DNA from 4 places in the Vreelandella sp. 21 genome. Region 2 is predicted to be linked to each of the others. Evidence: predicted binding sites of a transcription regulator. Region 2 holds the regulator's gene; each other region holds the start of a gene.
The links. The regulator FNR, encoded in region 2, switches genes on or off when oxygen is low (the NO sensors DNR and NnrR bind a similar motif). The targets are predictions, from matches to a motif close to TTGATNTANATCAA.
Positions count from the first base shown of each region.

Region 1: a site for FNR is predicted at 1,211-1,224, ahead of dsrO (sulfate reduction electron transfer complex DsrMKJOP subunit DsrO). Genes of this name have one in related genera too.
Region 3: a site for FNR is predicted at 1,994-2,007, ahead of yegQ (tRNA 5-hydroxyuridine modification protein YegQ). Genes of this name have one in related genera too.
Region 4: a site for FNR is predicted at 1,576-1,589, ahead of ACN06F_RS04515 (YfcC family protein). Genes of this name have one in related genera too.

Region 1 covers NZ_CP194673.1:2,759,310-2,762,820, forward strand. The annotation lists gene ACN06F_RS12715 (5-(carboxyamino)imidazole ribonucleotide synthase) at 1-55, opposite strand, end outside; gene purE (5-(carboxyamino)imidazole ribonucleotide mutase) at 68-580, opposite strand; gene ACN06F_RS12725 (XRE family transcriptional regulator) at 799-1,071, shown strand; gene dsrO (sulfate reduction electron transfer complex DsrMKJOP subunit DsrO) at 1,328-2,119, shown strand; gene nrfD (NrfD/PsrC family molybdoenzyme membrane anchor subunit) at 2,103-3,290, shown strand; gene ACN06F_RS12740 (molybdopterin dinucleotide binding domain-containing protein) at 3,283-3,511, shown strand, end outside.
Region 2 covers NZ_CP194673.1:3,125,167-3,128,677, forward strand. The annotation lists gene hemN (oxygen-independent coproporphyrinogen III oxidase) at 1-1,337, shown strand, start outside; gene fnr (fumarate/nitrate reduction transcriptional regulator Fnr) at 1,396-2,148, shown strand; gene ttcA (tRNA 2-thiocytidine(32) synthetase TtcA) at 2,135-3,100, opposite strand; gene ACN06F_RS14425 (DNA polymerase III subunit epsilon) at 3,167-3,511, opposite strand, start outside.
Region 3 covers NZ_CP194673.1:215,784-219,294, reverse strand. The annotation lists gene ACN06F_RS01055 (DODA-type extradiol aromatic ring-opening family dioxygenase) at 1-529, shown strand, start outside; gene yegQ (tRNA 5-hydroxyuridine modification protein YegQ) at 522-1,892, opposite strand; gene ACN06F_RS01045 (DMT family transporter) at 2,064-2,939, opposite strand; gene ACN06F_RS01040 (serine hydrolase) at 3,043-3,511, opposite strand, start outside.
Region 4 covers NZ_CP194673.1:981,783-985,293, forward strand. The annotation lists gene ACN06F_RS04510 (DASS family sodium-coupled anion symporter) at 1-1,310, opposite strand, end outside; gene ACN06F_RS04515 (YfcC family protein) at 1,722-3,161, shown strand; gene arcA (arginine deiminase) at 3,265-3,511, shown strand, end outside.

The DNA.
Region 1 (3,511 bases), 370 kb from region 2:
GACCAAGCTGGCCTGCACCTAGCACACCGATGTTCTTTGAGATACCAGAATTCATGGCCGGGATTCCTTATTTCGCTTCCGCATCGGGGCGAGGGTCTGGGTTATCCAGCACCATTTGAGTTTGCTCAGCGCGGAAAGCCTCGACCGCTTCACGCACGCTGGTGTCTTGCAAACCGACAATCTGTGCTGCCAACAGGCCTGCATTGGTCGCCCCTGCTTTACCAATCGCCAGTGTGCCAACAGCGATTCCACCAGGCATCTGCGCAATTGAAAGCAATGAATCCAAGCCTTTAAGCGCTTTGGATTCTACTGGCACGCCCAGAACCGGCAACGCCGTTTGGGAAGCCACCATGCCGGGCAAATGGGCGGCACCGCCCGCTCCTGCCACAATCACTTGCAGGCCACGTTCAGCGGCGCTTTTAGCATAATCAAACAACAAGTCAGGGGTACGATGAGCGGAGACGACGCGAGTCTCATAAGGGACGCCCAGCCGCTCTAACATCGCCACCGCGTGTTCCATGACGGGCCAATCAGATTTTGACCCCATGATCACGCCCACTTTGGGTGCGCTGTTTGACATGCAAAAACTCCTCGGCCAAAGGGCCTACTAAAGCAATCAAGCGTTTAATGTGCCGTGTGCCGCAAGCGGCTCACCAGGAAATTAGAAGGCGCATAGTCTACCAGAGCTAGTCGCTTAGAGCGCGTTTGTAAATAGATCGAAATTTTAATCAAAGTAGCATTGAAAAGCGCGCGACTTGGCGGCATTGTGTGTTTGTCATTTCAGACTGATGGAGTCCCATGAGTACGGCATACTCAACTGCTCACGCAGAAACGCTAGATCCTCCGCGAAGCAGCCCTGACCTCGATGTCAGGGATTTAGAAAAACGTACGCGCCTCATGCGTATCATTACCCGCCTGATCGCCGTATCAGATCTGGGAAGCCGCGAAATAGCCCGCCGGGCTGGGCTTCCAGTACAAAAGATCAGCGACCTGCTCGCCGGAAGGCTAGAGCACCTAGATGTTGATGAACTCAATGTCTTGCGTCGCACGTTAGAGCTGGAGACGCCATAGCAATAGTTGCTACCTAACGTAATCATTCATCCCTTTTGTTTGCTAACAGGCTTGCCCGCTGGGCAGGCCTGTTTTTGTTTTAAAACAGCCAATTAGCGTTTCAAGATTAAGGGAACATTAAGAAACCCTCGCTAACCCATTGACACGTATCAATTTTTTATAATACCAAAGGCGTAACCTTAGCGTATCCAGATCATTCGCTGTGAAACAACTGCTTGTTTCTATCAGCAACATCTTAATCAGCTAAGGAGGCGTTATGGACGCCGTTCGTCGGTCGTTGCTAGGCCAGTTGGCCCGACTAAGCGCGGGCGCTGCGCTAGTCCCGCTATCCAGCTTTGCCCCAGCCAGCCTTGCCCAAGCAGGCATTAATCAGCAGCCTGCCCGCCGCGAGGGCGACCCTAGCAAACGCTACGGCATGCTAATCGACCTTCGCCAATGCATCGGCTGCCAGGCCTGCACGGTGTCGTGTCATATCGAGAATGCTGCACCGCTTGGCCAATTTCGAACCACCGTCTCTCAGTACGAAGTGCACCACCAAGAAAGTGGTGAACTGGCGACGTTTATGCTGCCGCGGCTATGCAACCACTGCGAAAATCCACCCTGTGTGCCGGTTTGTCCCGTTGAGGCGACCTATCAACAGCAAGATGGCATCGTTGTCGTAGATAGCGACCGCTGTGTCGGCTGTGCTTACTGCGTCAATGCCTGCCCCTACGATGCCCGCTTTATTAATGAGCGCACTCAAACTGCCGACAAATGCACCTTCTGTGCCCACCGTTTAGAAGCAGGGCTACTGCCTGCCTGCGTTGAAAGCTGCGTGGGCGGCGCCCGCATTATTGGCGATATGCGCAATCCAGACAGCCAAATCAGCCGTCTGATCAACGAGCACCGCGACGCGCTCATGGTGCTTCAGCCAGAAAAAAATACGTTCCCACAGGTGTTCTACCTCGGCATGGATGAGCGCTTCACCACGCGCCCCGTGGCAGAACCCGTGGCGCTTGAAGTGCTCGACCCCCACGGCCAGGAGATGGGCTATGAATTCCACCATTGAACTACTCGCCCCACGCTATGACATCGCCTGGTATCCCTGGGCAGTTCAGTACTTTTTTATGATCGCGGTCTCCTATGCGAGCCTTTGGCTGGCGGCACCCGCACTGGTGTTTGGCAAGCAATCCTGGTTGCCTACAGCACGTCTAGCGCTCATCGCCTGCGTCAGCACAACGTTAGTCGCACCGGTGGCCTTATTGGCAGATCTACACCAGCCACTGCGCTTTTGGCATTTCTACGCCTACGCCAATACGCATTCGTGGATGTCGATTGGCAGTGTGGTACTGCCGCTGTATCTGATCAGCGTTTTAGGCTTCGCCTGGCTGGCTTGGCGTCCCGCACTGCAAGCTCGGCAACAGGCAGCGGGGCTGAACGGGTTGATTGCCAAGTGGCTGAGCATGGGCAGTGGTGCAACACCCAAAGCACTGGTGGCCCTGGTGGGGTTGGCCGCGCTGATGCTCTCAAGCGGCATTATGCTCTACACCGGAGCGGAGTTAGCTATCGTCAAAGCTCGCCCCTTATGGAACACAATTTGGCTACCGCCCATGCTGGTAGCGAGCGGATTTATTGCCGCCGCTGGGTTAATACTGGTCCTCAACCGCGTGAGTAGAATCTGCGCGCCCGACGCCACCCGGCAGATGCTCTATGTCCTGCTAGCCTTCTGTGCGCTAGCGGGGCTTATCGCGCTCAGTTGGTTGTTAGATGGCTTGAATGCCCACGTTGGCTCAGTGGCGGCGGCATTGGAATCTGTCCGTTTCAGCCCCTCTTGGCGCAGCACCGCACTTTGGGGTGGCCTTACCGGCGTTGCGCTATTTGCCAGCGTGGTATTTCTGTTAACGCGTTCGGCTCAGCGCCAGCCAGCACTGTTTGCCTGGGCATGGTTGCTAGGCCTGGTGGCAATCCACATGGGCTGGATGTTCCGTTGGGTAGTGCTGATGGATGTTCAACATGTAGCCCGTAACAGCGCAGGTTTCCATCACTACGGTATCCCTGCTGGCTCTTCCGGCATCTTAGGCATTGTCGGCACTTTCGGGCTGTGGCTGGCGGCCATTTTACTGATCGAGCTATTTATTCCATGGCGACAGGCCCAACAAGGCAGTCAGCTACCAGGCAACGACCAAGCTGCATCTCGCGCCCCACTCACTGCTAACAAAGGAGCGCCTAGTCATGGCTAAGTCTGCTCAAGATCCCTCACGCCGTCGCTTTCTAAAAGGTGCAGCTGCCGCTGGTGGTGCTGCTACCTTTGCCGTGGGCTACGCCGACCCGTTGGCTAAAATGGCCAAAGGCATTACCGGCAGCGCAGGTGAAAAACCGCAGCATAATATTCATGGCAATTCGCTAACGCCTGAATATCGTGTCGATTTAGCGACCGGCGAACTAACGCTCACCCCCGATC
Region 2 (3,511 bases):
ACAAAAGTGGCCCACGTTACACGTCCTACCCGACAGCTCTAGCGTTTCATGAGCAGTTTAGTGCCGATGACTTTACTCAGGCGCTAGCGCGCAGTAACGAGAGCCACCGCCCGCTATCACTGTATGTACATGTACCCTTTTGTCGAAAAATTTGCTTCTACTGCGCTTGCAATAAAATCGCAACGAAGAATACCGCCCTTGCAGAACCTTACCTTTCTCGGCTAGATCGAGAAATGGTGCTCACTGCCCGCCATTTAGACACTTCACGCCCGGTGCAACAGTTACACTGGGGTGGTGGTACGCCCACATTTCTAACCTTGGCACAGATGGGGGACCTAATTGACCGCCTAGATGCCCGTTTTGGTTTATCTAGCTCAGCCGATCGCGATTACGCTATTGAAATAGATCCTCGTGAAGCAGACGTATTTACGTTGCGCCATCTACAGTCTCTCGGCTTTAATCGACTAAGCCTTGGTGTACAGGATTTAAATCCGCAGGTACAAAAAGCCATCAACCGAGTACAACCCCGGGTACTCACCGAAACGTTGATGGAAGAAGCACACCGTCTTGGTTTTCGCTCACTCAATCTTGATTTGATTTATGGACTGCCATTTCAAACCGAAAAAAGCTTTGCCGAGACGCTAAGTCAAGTCATCGAACTAAACCCGGCACGGCTGTCCGTATTTAATTATGCGCACATGCCCACCCGCTTTGCGCCACAGCGACGCATTAACGAAACGGATCTTCCCAGCGCTGATGAAAAGCTGGCTATTTTGCATACCACCATAGAAATGCTGACTAACGCAGGCTATGTGCATATTGGCATGGATCACTTTGCACGACCTGACGATAGTCTAGCGATTGCTCAGCGCAACGGCACACTGCAACGAAACTTTCAGGGCTACTCTAGCCATGCACAGTGCGATTTAGTTGGCTTAGGCGTATCCGCTATATCACGGGTTGACGACGTTTACGCACAAAACCCGACCCAGCTTAACCAATATGAAGCAGCCTTAGATCAAGGTAAGCTGGCAACCGTTAAAGGATTAAGGTTAAATAAGGACGACCTAATACGAAGAGACGTGATTGAACGGCTAATGTGCGACATGCATATTGATCTAGCGGCAGTTGGAAAGCGTTGGCACATCGATGCTAGTGACTATTTTTCCACCGCAATTGAGCAATTGAAGACAGCTGAGCAAGACGGCTTAATCACTCGCCATCAGCAAGTTATTAGCGCCACCCCCACTGGGCGGCTGCTGATTCGTCATTTAGCGATGGCCTTTGATGCTCGCCTAACTGACCAATCTACTCAGCGCTACTCTAAGATTGTATAAGCTTCTTGAGACGTCTTGCCTCTGGGCCTATGATGGCTAACGAGAAAGGGAGAATGATATGCCACACCCCGCCAGCCAACGACGCTCACTGCTGCAAGAGGCGCGCTGCCAGACCTGTAGCCTAAGCTCGCTGTGTCTACCGCTCGCCTTAGAGCTTGAGGACATGAGCCAGTTTGATGCCATCATTCGCCGCCGCGCACCGCTCAAAAAAGGCGAGCCCCTGTTTCGCCAGGGTGATCACTTCACCAGTGTGTATGCCGTCCGCTCAGGCAGCCTGAAACAGGTGACCAGCGAAGGGAACGGCAATGATCAGCTGACAAATTTCTACCTTCCCAGCGAACTAGTAGGATTGGACGGAATTGATGAAGAGCACTACCCCGGTAGCGTCATTGCACTGGAAACCACTACGGTGTGTGAAATCCCATTTGACCGTTTGGACCTGCTTTCCGAAGAACTGCCCGAACTACGTGGCCAGCTTTATCGGAGCATGAGCAAAGAATTGCGAGATGACCGGCGCATGATGCGCTTGCTATCCCGCAAGACGGCCGATCAACGACTAGCAAGCTTTTTAGTCACCCTTTCAGACCGTTTTCGCCGCCGTGGATACTCGCCTTATAGCTTCAGACTCTCCATGTCCCGCGCCGACATCGGCAATTACTTAGGCTTGGCGGTAGAAACGGTCAGCCGTATTCTTAGCCGCTTTCAACAGCAAGAGGTGGTGGCTGTTTCAGGGCGCGAGGTTAATATTTTAAATATGCGGCGCCTCATCACGCTAGCTGAAGAGGAAGAACAGTCGGCTAGTCCACGCTAAGCGCCTGAATACGCCCTTCCATCAACGCCGCTTGTTTGGCTTCAAGGCCAGCAAAGTCAAATAAACGGCGGTCTGCTAGCTGGGAAGGCGCTACATTGGTCACTGCTTTAAACATGCTTTCTAGACGTCCTGGGTGTTTTTTATCCCACTCAGCCAACATATCTTTGACGACTTGACGCTGGAGATTGGGCTGAGAGCCACATAAGTTGCAGGGAATAATCGGGAATTCCATTAGTCGAGAAAACTCTGCAATATCAGCCTCTTTGCAGTAGGCAAGAGGGCGAATGACAATATTCTTGCCATCGTCAGATAAAAGCTTGGGAGGCATTGCTTTCAAAGTGCCACCAAAGAACATGTTAAGAAATAACGTTTCTAAAATATCTTCACGATGATGCCCTAGGGCAATTTTCGTTGCCCCAATTTCCTCGGCAAACCCATAGAGAGAGCCACGTCTTAGTCGTGAGCAGAGCGCGCAGGTCGTTTTTCCTTCTGGGGTTTTCTCTTTCACCACCGAGTAGGTGTCACGCTCTAGAATGTGGTATTCAACCCCCACTTTATCTAGGTACTGGGGCAGCACATGCTCCGGGAAGCCTGGCTGTTTTTGATCCATATTGACGGCGACCAGAGAGAAGTTAACCGGCGCGTTGCGCTGCAGGTTAAGCAGTATCTCCAGCATCGTATAGCTATCTTTGCCGCCAGACAGGCACACCATCACCTTGTCACCTTCACCAATCATTTGATAATCAATGATGGCGTTGCCAACCTCTCGCCGTAAGCGCTTTTGTAGCTTATTAAATTCACGCTTTTGTTTAGCGGCGTGATGCTCGGATGGTGTCTGTGCGCTATTAACAGCAGGACTGTCAACAGAAACAGTATCAGGCGCTGCGGGGTCAAAATAGTCAGGTTGTAGCATGGTGTAGGCACTGCCGATGGTAGAAGAAGCAGCGGGCATTCTAACAAGACTCACCACGTCCACCCAAGATAAACCCGTGGATTCATCCCATGAGGGTAGTAACGACTACCCCTGCTGGGCGATCTCGCGCTGCAAACGCAGATATAAAAGCGCGCTTGCGGTTGCATCCCCAAGCACTCCCATCCATTGAAGAGCGGGGATTTGCCAACGAGCGAGCGCTTCGGTTAGGCGGCCACTTGTCCCACACTGTGGATGTAAGCGACGCAGTTGGCGATAGTGTAGCTTTCCAACATCGACCTGGGCATTGGGCAAACCAAATCCCAACCCTGCTTTAAACAAAAGATTTAGGTGTTCCACCGAGCGCCCTAACTCCCAGCCAATTAGCGGCCGATTACCGATGAATTCAGCCAGCGCCCCAAGATGCTCAGCGTTCGGCGCCAGCACCGTATC
Region 3 (3,511 bases), 1.1 Mb from region 2:
TTTTGAGTGCCAGTATCCGGCCCCTGGCAACCCTGAATTGGCGGAACAAATTGCAGTATTATTGGGTGCTGAGCGCGTTGAGCGCGGCCTTGATCACGGCGCCTGGGTACCACTTTCGCTGATGTTTCCAGAGGCCAATGTACCGGTCGTTTCCCTGTCGCTACCTGTGCGCTGGGAAAATGACGCGCTAGTCACGCTCGGCGAGCGCCTATCGGCATTGCGAAAAGAAGGGGTTCTGATTATTGGCTCGGGCAGCCTAACCCATAACTTATATGAAACCCTGCCTCAGGACAGCCCCGCCCCCGCCTGGGTAGATGAGTTTGCCCAGTGGGTTAGCGAACATATTGAAGACAATGATCGCCAGGCATTACTTCACTGGGAGCGTGCTCCAAAAGCGCTGGAAAACCACCCGACCCCAGAACACTTCCAGCCCTTACTGGTGGCCATGGGGGCAGGCGGAGATGGAACTCAGTTACACCACAGCGTGGAACATGGCGTACTGGCGATGGATGTCTACGCGTTTAGCTAATAGCAGTGCCTAACGATACAAATTGAGCTTTTCGGGGTGGATCAAGATCGCGCATTAAAAGCGCAAATTCACTCTGCTCCGGGCTAATGCTAACACCTGGCACGGGGAGGCGAACTCGGTGCCCTGAGCCAGGTGCAGCGCGCTGGGCTTCGCCGCGAACGTTCTCCATGTGTTCAAGCACGAAGCGGTGATTGCCACCTGGCAACATGAGTTCCATGCTATCCCCCACTTCGAAGCGGTTTTTAACCTCGATGTCTAACCAGCCACGAACAGGATCGTAGCCCAGCACTTCACCGACAAACTGTTGGTGCACACCGATGGAGCTACCCTGCTGATAACTTTGAAATTCATCGTGAACATGGCGGCGATAGAAGCCTTCGGTATACCCTCTGTTCGCTAAGTTCTCCAGCTCATCCATTAATCCCATATTAAAGGGGCGGCCAGCAACGGCATCATCGATGGCGCGGCGGTAAACCTGTGCGGTCCGTGCGACGTAGTAATGAGACTTTGTCCGCCCTTCGATCTTAAGCGATGCTACTCCCATTTCTGTCAGTCGCGCCACGTGCTGTACTGCACGCAAATCCTTGGAATTCATAATGTAGGTGCCATGCTCATCTTCATACACAGGCATCAGCTTGCCAGGGCGAGTGACATCCTCGATCAGCGCTGAGAGCTCGTCCTGGTCGGCCACCGCCGTTTCAGCGACGTGCTGAGCTGGCAACAGGTCACCCGTATCATCTTGAGTGGCTGCTATGGTGTTATATTTCCAACGACAGGCATTCGTGCAGGTGCCTTGGTTGGGGTCGCGGTGATTAAAATAGCCAGACAGCAGGCAGCGTCCTGAGTAGGCAATACATAGCGCACCATGAACGAAGGTTTCGATCTCTAAGCCTGGGCACTCTGCGCGTATTTCGCCAATCTCTTCAAGGGATAGTTCCCGCGACAAAATAATGCGGCGAATACCTTGGCGCTGCCAGAATTGAGCGGCGGCCCAATTGACGACATTGGACTGCACCGACAGGTGGATCTCTTGATCTGGCCAGCGATCGCGAACCATCATAATCAGGCCCGGGTCTGACATGATCAACGCATCGGGACCGGCCTCAATGACAGGCTCCATATCCCGTAGGTACGTTGTCAGCTTGCTGTTGTGCGGAGCAATGTTGGAAGCAACATAGAATTTCTTACCTCGCGCATGTGCGTACTCAATACCACGATGCAAATTATCGATTTTAAAATCGTTGTTACGCACCCGGAGAGAGTAGCGCGGCTGACCTGCATAAACGGCATCTGCCCCATAAGCAAACGCGTAACGCATATTTTTAAAGGTACCGGCAGGCGAGAGTAATTCGGGAGCTTGCATAGACAGTCACCGTTATCAGGACGATGGCGCGCGTGCGCAGTGATGAAAGAGCCGGATTATAACCAGCTCAAACAGCCTGTCTTGCTCAGCTATCTACTTTGCTGACCCAGATCAAAAAGTAACGACCACAAGCCTCTTTTGACACATATGACGATGAATAACAGCCGCGTTTTACGCCGTTGGGCGGGGTTTCAGCGTCGTACGGCGGTCATGGTAAGCAATTGCTAATCCGCTGCCCATAATCAGCACACTGCCCACCCATACCCACAGATCTGGCAGCTCTCCCCAGAACCACCAGCCAAGCAGCACCGCCCACAGCATTGCGGTGTAATCAAATGGAGCAGCAATCGCGGCGGGGGCAAAGCGGAATGCCAGGGTAATAAACGCGGTCGCGCCAATACCCAAAACACCCGAGACCAAAAAGCCAAGCCAGTGCCAGGGCTCTGGGGTTTGCCAAACCCAGGGCAAACTCAGAGCAGTGACGATAAAGGGCACTAACGTCATGTAGAACACCATTGCCCACAGGTGCTCCCGAGCACCATAGCGCCGCGCAGTGATCATCATCAGTGCATAAAAGAAAGCCGCTCCCAAGAGGGTTAGCGTGCCGAGCTGGAACGCATCACCGCCGGGGCGAACCACAATCAGCACGCCAGCAAAGCCAACTAACGACGCTATTAATACGGGTGGATCGATTCGCTCGCCAAGCAACGGCACTGAAAGCAGCGTTACAAACAAGGGCGCCACAAAAGCGATTGCCGTGGCCTCTGCGAGTGGCAGCAGGGTTAGCCCCCAGACAAAACACACCATCGTGGCGGTATAAATCAATCCTCTGAGAAGGTGTACACGGGGGCGCTTGGTATGCAACTTGCGCAATCCGCCTGCAAAATGCGCCAACAGGGCAATGAGCGGTAATGACACGAGCGTACGAAAGAAAATAATCTGTAGCGGCGAATGGACCTCGCCTAGCCACTTCGATACCGCATCACCGAGCGCTAAGAACAGAACTCCTAAGCACATGCACAGGATACCTTTTAACGACGTTGTCACGACGCTCTCCTTTTGCCCTTTGGACACTTTATCAGCCGGGATTAACAACTAATAAAAAACCCCGCCAATGTGTCACTGACGGGGCTGCGGATCTAACGTGGCTTTACAAACTTGCGTTGACCACCATGCACTCCATCCCCTGCGCCTGGAGCGTTCTACAAGCGCGTCTGGCGCGTGCTTCGTCCAAGGCGACAACCCTGGCGCGGAATACCGGCGTTTGACCAGCTAAAGTATCGATAGCAACCCGCCCCCCCACTTCATGAGGCAGGCGCTGCGCTGCCTGACGTGCCAACTGCTCTGCTCGCGCTGCCTGGCTAAAAGCACCTACCTGGATACCCCAATCACCAGCAGTAACAGACCGTTGAGGCGTAGCTGCCAATTCGCGCTCACGTTCAATAAAAGCGTTCACCGGGTCTGGTCTACGGGTGACAGGAACTTCTGTCGGTGCCTCCATTGAGCGCGCGAGACGATCTTCAATTTCAACAGCCGGTGCAGACGCTGGTGAAGGAGAAAGGGTTGTCGCTGCCAAATTATTCGAAGCCGCTGTATTATTCGAAATCGTTACATTACTG
Region 4 (3,511 bases), 1.9 Mb from region 2:
AAGGTCATCATAATCGAAGATGTGGCCGCCATAATCAGCACAAAAGGCATAGGTGGGGCGCCGAGGCTTAAGCCAACGGTGAGAAATGCTGCCATCATCGCGGTGATGTGTGCAGTCGTGCTGGCAAAAAAGTAGTGGGTATAAAGAAAGGTGAGTACTAAGAGTGCAGAGGCTCCCGCCCAACCAATCCCCATCGTGGTAATCCAGCTCTGCATATTCGCTGAAAACCAACTAATAAGGCCTGTTTCGTTAAGTTGGCTAGCCATCATAATAAGAGCACCAAACCATAGCAGCGTATCCCAGGCATTTTTTTCTTTCAGCACATCTTCCCAGGTTAAAACCCCTGTTAGCAGGAGTAGCGATAAGCCAATAAACGCAGACGTGGTGGTGTTAAGCGTGACCGCATCCCCCAGGAAAATCGCTGGGATATCCGCCCAAAGCAAAAGCAGCACTAAGAAAACGAGCAACATGATGCCTTCGTTTCGGCTTAGCTTTCCTAGTTCGGCAAGTTTGTCTCTCGCCAACTGGGTGGCATTCGGGGTTTCTTTAATTTCCGGTGGGTAAAGCAAGTACAGAATGTACGGCATCGCCAGGATGGCGACTAAGCCCGGCAGCAGCATGGCGACCGCCCAGGTTAACCAGCTCAGCTGTATTTCTGCTCCAGTGGCGGACGAGATAAGTTGAACGGTTAATGGGTTAGGGGCGGTGGCGGTGATGAACATAGCCGAGGTGATGGGGTTGCTGTGGTAATTAACCAGCGCTAGATATTTGCCGATTTTACCAGACGTATTGTCTTCAGGATGTGAGTCAAAGCTGTGAGCGATAGAGCGCATAATAGGGTGAATGATACCGCCACCTCGCGCCGTATTGCTTGGGGTAACTGGCGCAATTGTTAGCTCTGAAAAGGCAAGGCCATAGCCGATCCCCAGCGTGCGTTTGCCAAAAATCGAGATGAAGTAGTAGCCAATACGTGCGCCTAGGCCAGTTTTAATCAACCCGCGTGAAATCATAATCGCAATGGCAATTAACCAAATAAGTGGGTTGGCATAACTGCTTAAGGCGACATTGATGGCCTCGCCTGGCGTGTCGCCGGTAACACCACTTGCCGCGACAATAGAAATCGCAATCACAGAGATCGCGCCAATGGGCATGGCTTTGCCGATGATAGCGACAATAGTGCCGACAAATATTGCCAGCATGAGCCAAGCGTTTGGCGTCAGCCCTTCTGGCAAAGGAATCACCAGCCAAATCAATAGAGTGGTGGCCACAGCGATTGCGGTCGACCAGGGTTTGAAAGGTAGTGTCGACATAATGGGTACCTATAGATTAAAAAAAAGCTCTTTAACTCTTGATTTAGTTTATATTTTTTGACGCTAGATAACTTGCGCTACGTCAATTGTTGGCTCAATAGAGATGATTTTATAGTGTAGTTGTTTTTTATGTGACGATCTGTAAGTCATCTAATTTAAAAGCTTTATTTTTGTTTTTCTATAATCGGATTGCTGCTGCAGATGTATTTTTAAAAATGAATAGCTAATGGTTTATTTAGGTCTGTTTTAATTATTTTTTATTTTTTTGATGCTTGTCAGTTTTTTATTTAAATGTTGGCCTATAGTTAGCGTCATGGAAGGTTAAGTACTGGTGGTTATATGCCGTAATAAGTGCCTGCTATTTAGCCTGAAAAAATGCATAGCATGGTGATTTATTAGAGGTGGAGAGCAATGGATAACGCACAAACGAATGATAATAAAGAAGTAAAACGCTTTCGTTTTCCCACGGCTTTTACCATTTTATTTAGTCTGACTATCCTCGCTGCGGTGATGACGTGGTTCGTTCCGGCGGGGCAGTATGAGCGGGAGTTTGACGAATCTCTGGGGCGAGAAGTTACCGTGGTGGGCAGCTATCAAGAGGTAGCGCCTAATCCACAAAATGCCTGGGATGTGTTGATGGCCCCAATAGCAGGGCTTTATGACCCTGCGACCAATGTGGCCAATGCAATTGATGTGGCGCTTTTTGTACTGATTATTGGCGGTTTTATTGGTGTTGTGACGGCGACCGGAGCGATTGATGCCGGTATTGGGCGAGCCATGAAACGCATGGTAGGGCATGAGAAATGGATAATCCCACTGCTAATGGGGCTATTCGCCCTCGGTGGCTCTACCTATGGAATGGCCGAGGAAACGCTGGCCTTCTACATGCTGCTAATTCCCATCATCATTGCCGCTGGCTATGACTCGGTAACGGCCGTTGCCATTATCCTGCTAGGAGCAGGGGTGGGGGTGCTGGGTTCAACAGTCAATGCTTTCGCGACGGTCATTGCTTCTGATGCTGCCGGTATCCCTTTCACCGAAGGTCTTGTCCTGAGGCTGGTGATTCTTGCGCTGTGTTTCGTGGCGACGGTTCTGTATGTGATGCGCTATGCAGCTCGTGTTCGCCGCAGTCATGATGCTTCCATTATCAGTGATCAGTATGAGGCGGATCGCAAGTATTTTCTGAGCCAGCGCGATGAGGAAACGCTGCCGTTTACCCGTACTCGTAAGCTAGTGCTCATGCTGTTTGCATGCACCTTCATCATTATGGTGTGGGGCGTGCTGGCGGCCGATTGGTGGATGGGCGAAATGACGGCGCTATTTCTGGCATCCAGCCTGGTGGTCGGTGTTGTTTCCCGGTTGGGTGAGGTGCGCTTTGTCGACTCCTTTGTAGGCGGCGCCAAGGAGCTATTAGGTGTCGCGCTGATTATCGGCTTGGCCAGAGGGATCGTCGTCATTATGGATGCCGGCCTTGTTACCGATACGCTACTGCATTGGTCTGAAGAGCGGGTGAGTGGTCTTTCCAGCATCGCCTTTATAAACGTGATGTATTGGTTACAGGTGATGATGTCGTTTTTTGTCCCCTCTTCATCAGGGTTGGCGGTGATGAGTATGCCTGTTCTAGCTCCGATGGCGGACTTCGCTGGAGTGGGGCGAGATTTGGTGGTGACCGCTTATCAATCGGCGAACGGATTAGTGAACCTGATCAACCCGACCTTTGCCGTGGTCATGGGGGCGTTGGCGATTGGGCGTGTGCCCTATGAACGCTGGCTGCGATTCATGTGGCCGCTGCTGTTGATTCTGACGGTGATCATTCTTACCTGCCTGAGTCTGGCAGCTCTTATAGGCTGAGGTTCGTCGGCAGTACTTCAACTTTGTATTGGTCGTGGCCACAAGCCGCTAAGCCAATGATGAAACGATACGTGCCTACTGGCATGCGACAAGGAGAAACGCAATGTCTACCAATGCCTCAACGCTTGGCGTTCATTCCGAAGCAGGCAAATTACGTAAGGTAATGGTCTGCTCGCCAGGGTTGGCCCATCAGCGCCTAACGCCGAGTAATTGTGATGATTTGTTGTTCGACGACGTACTGTGGGTAAGCCAAGCCAAGCGTGATCACTTCGATTTTGTGACCAAAATGCGTGAACGTGGCGTGGAAGTGCTGGAAATGCACAACCTGCTGACGGACACCCTCAACATTC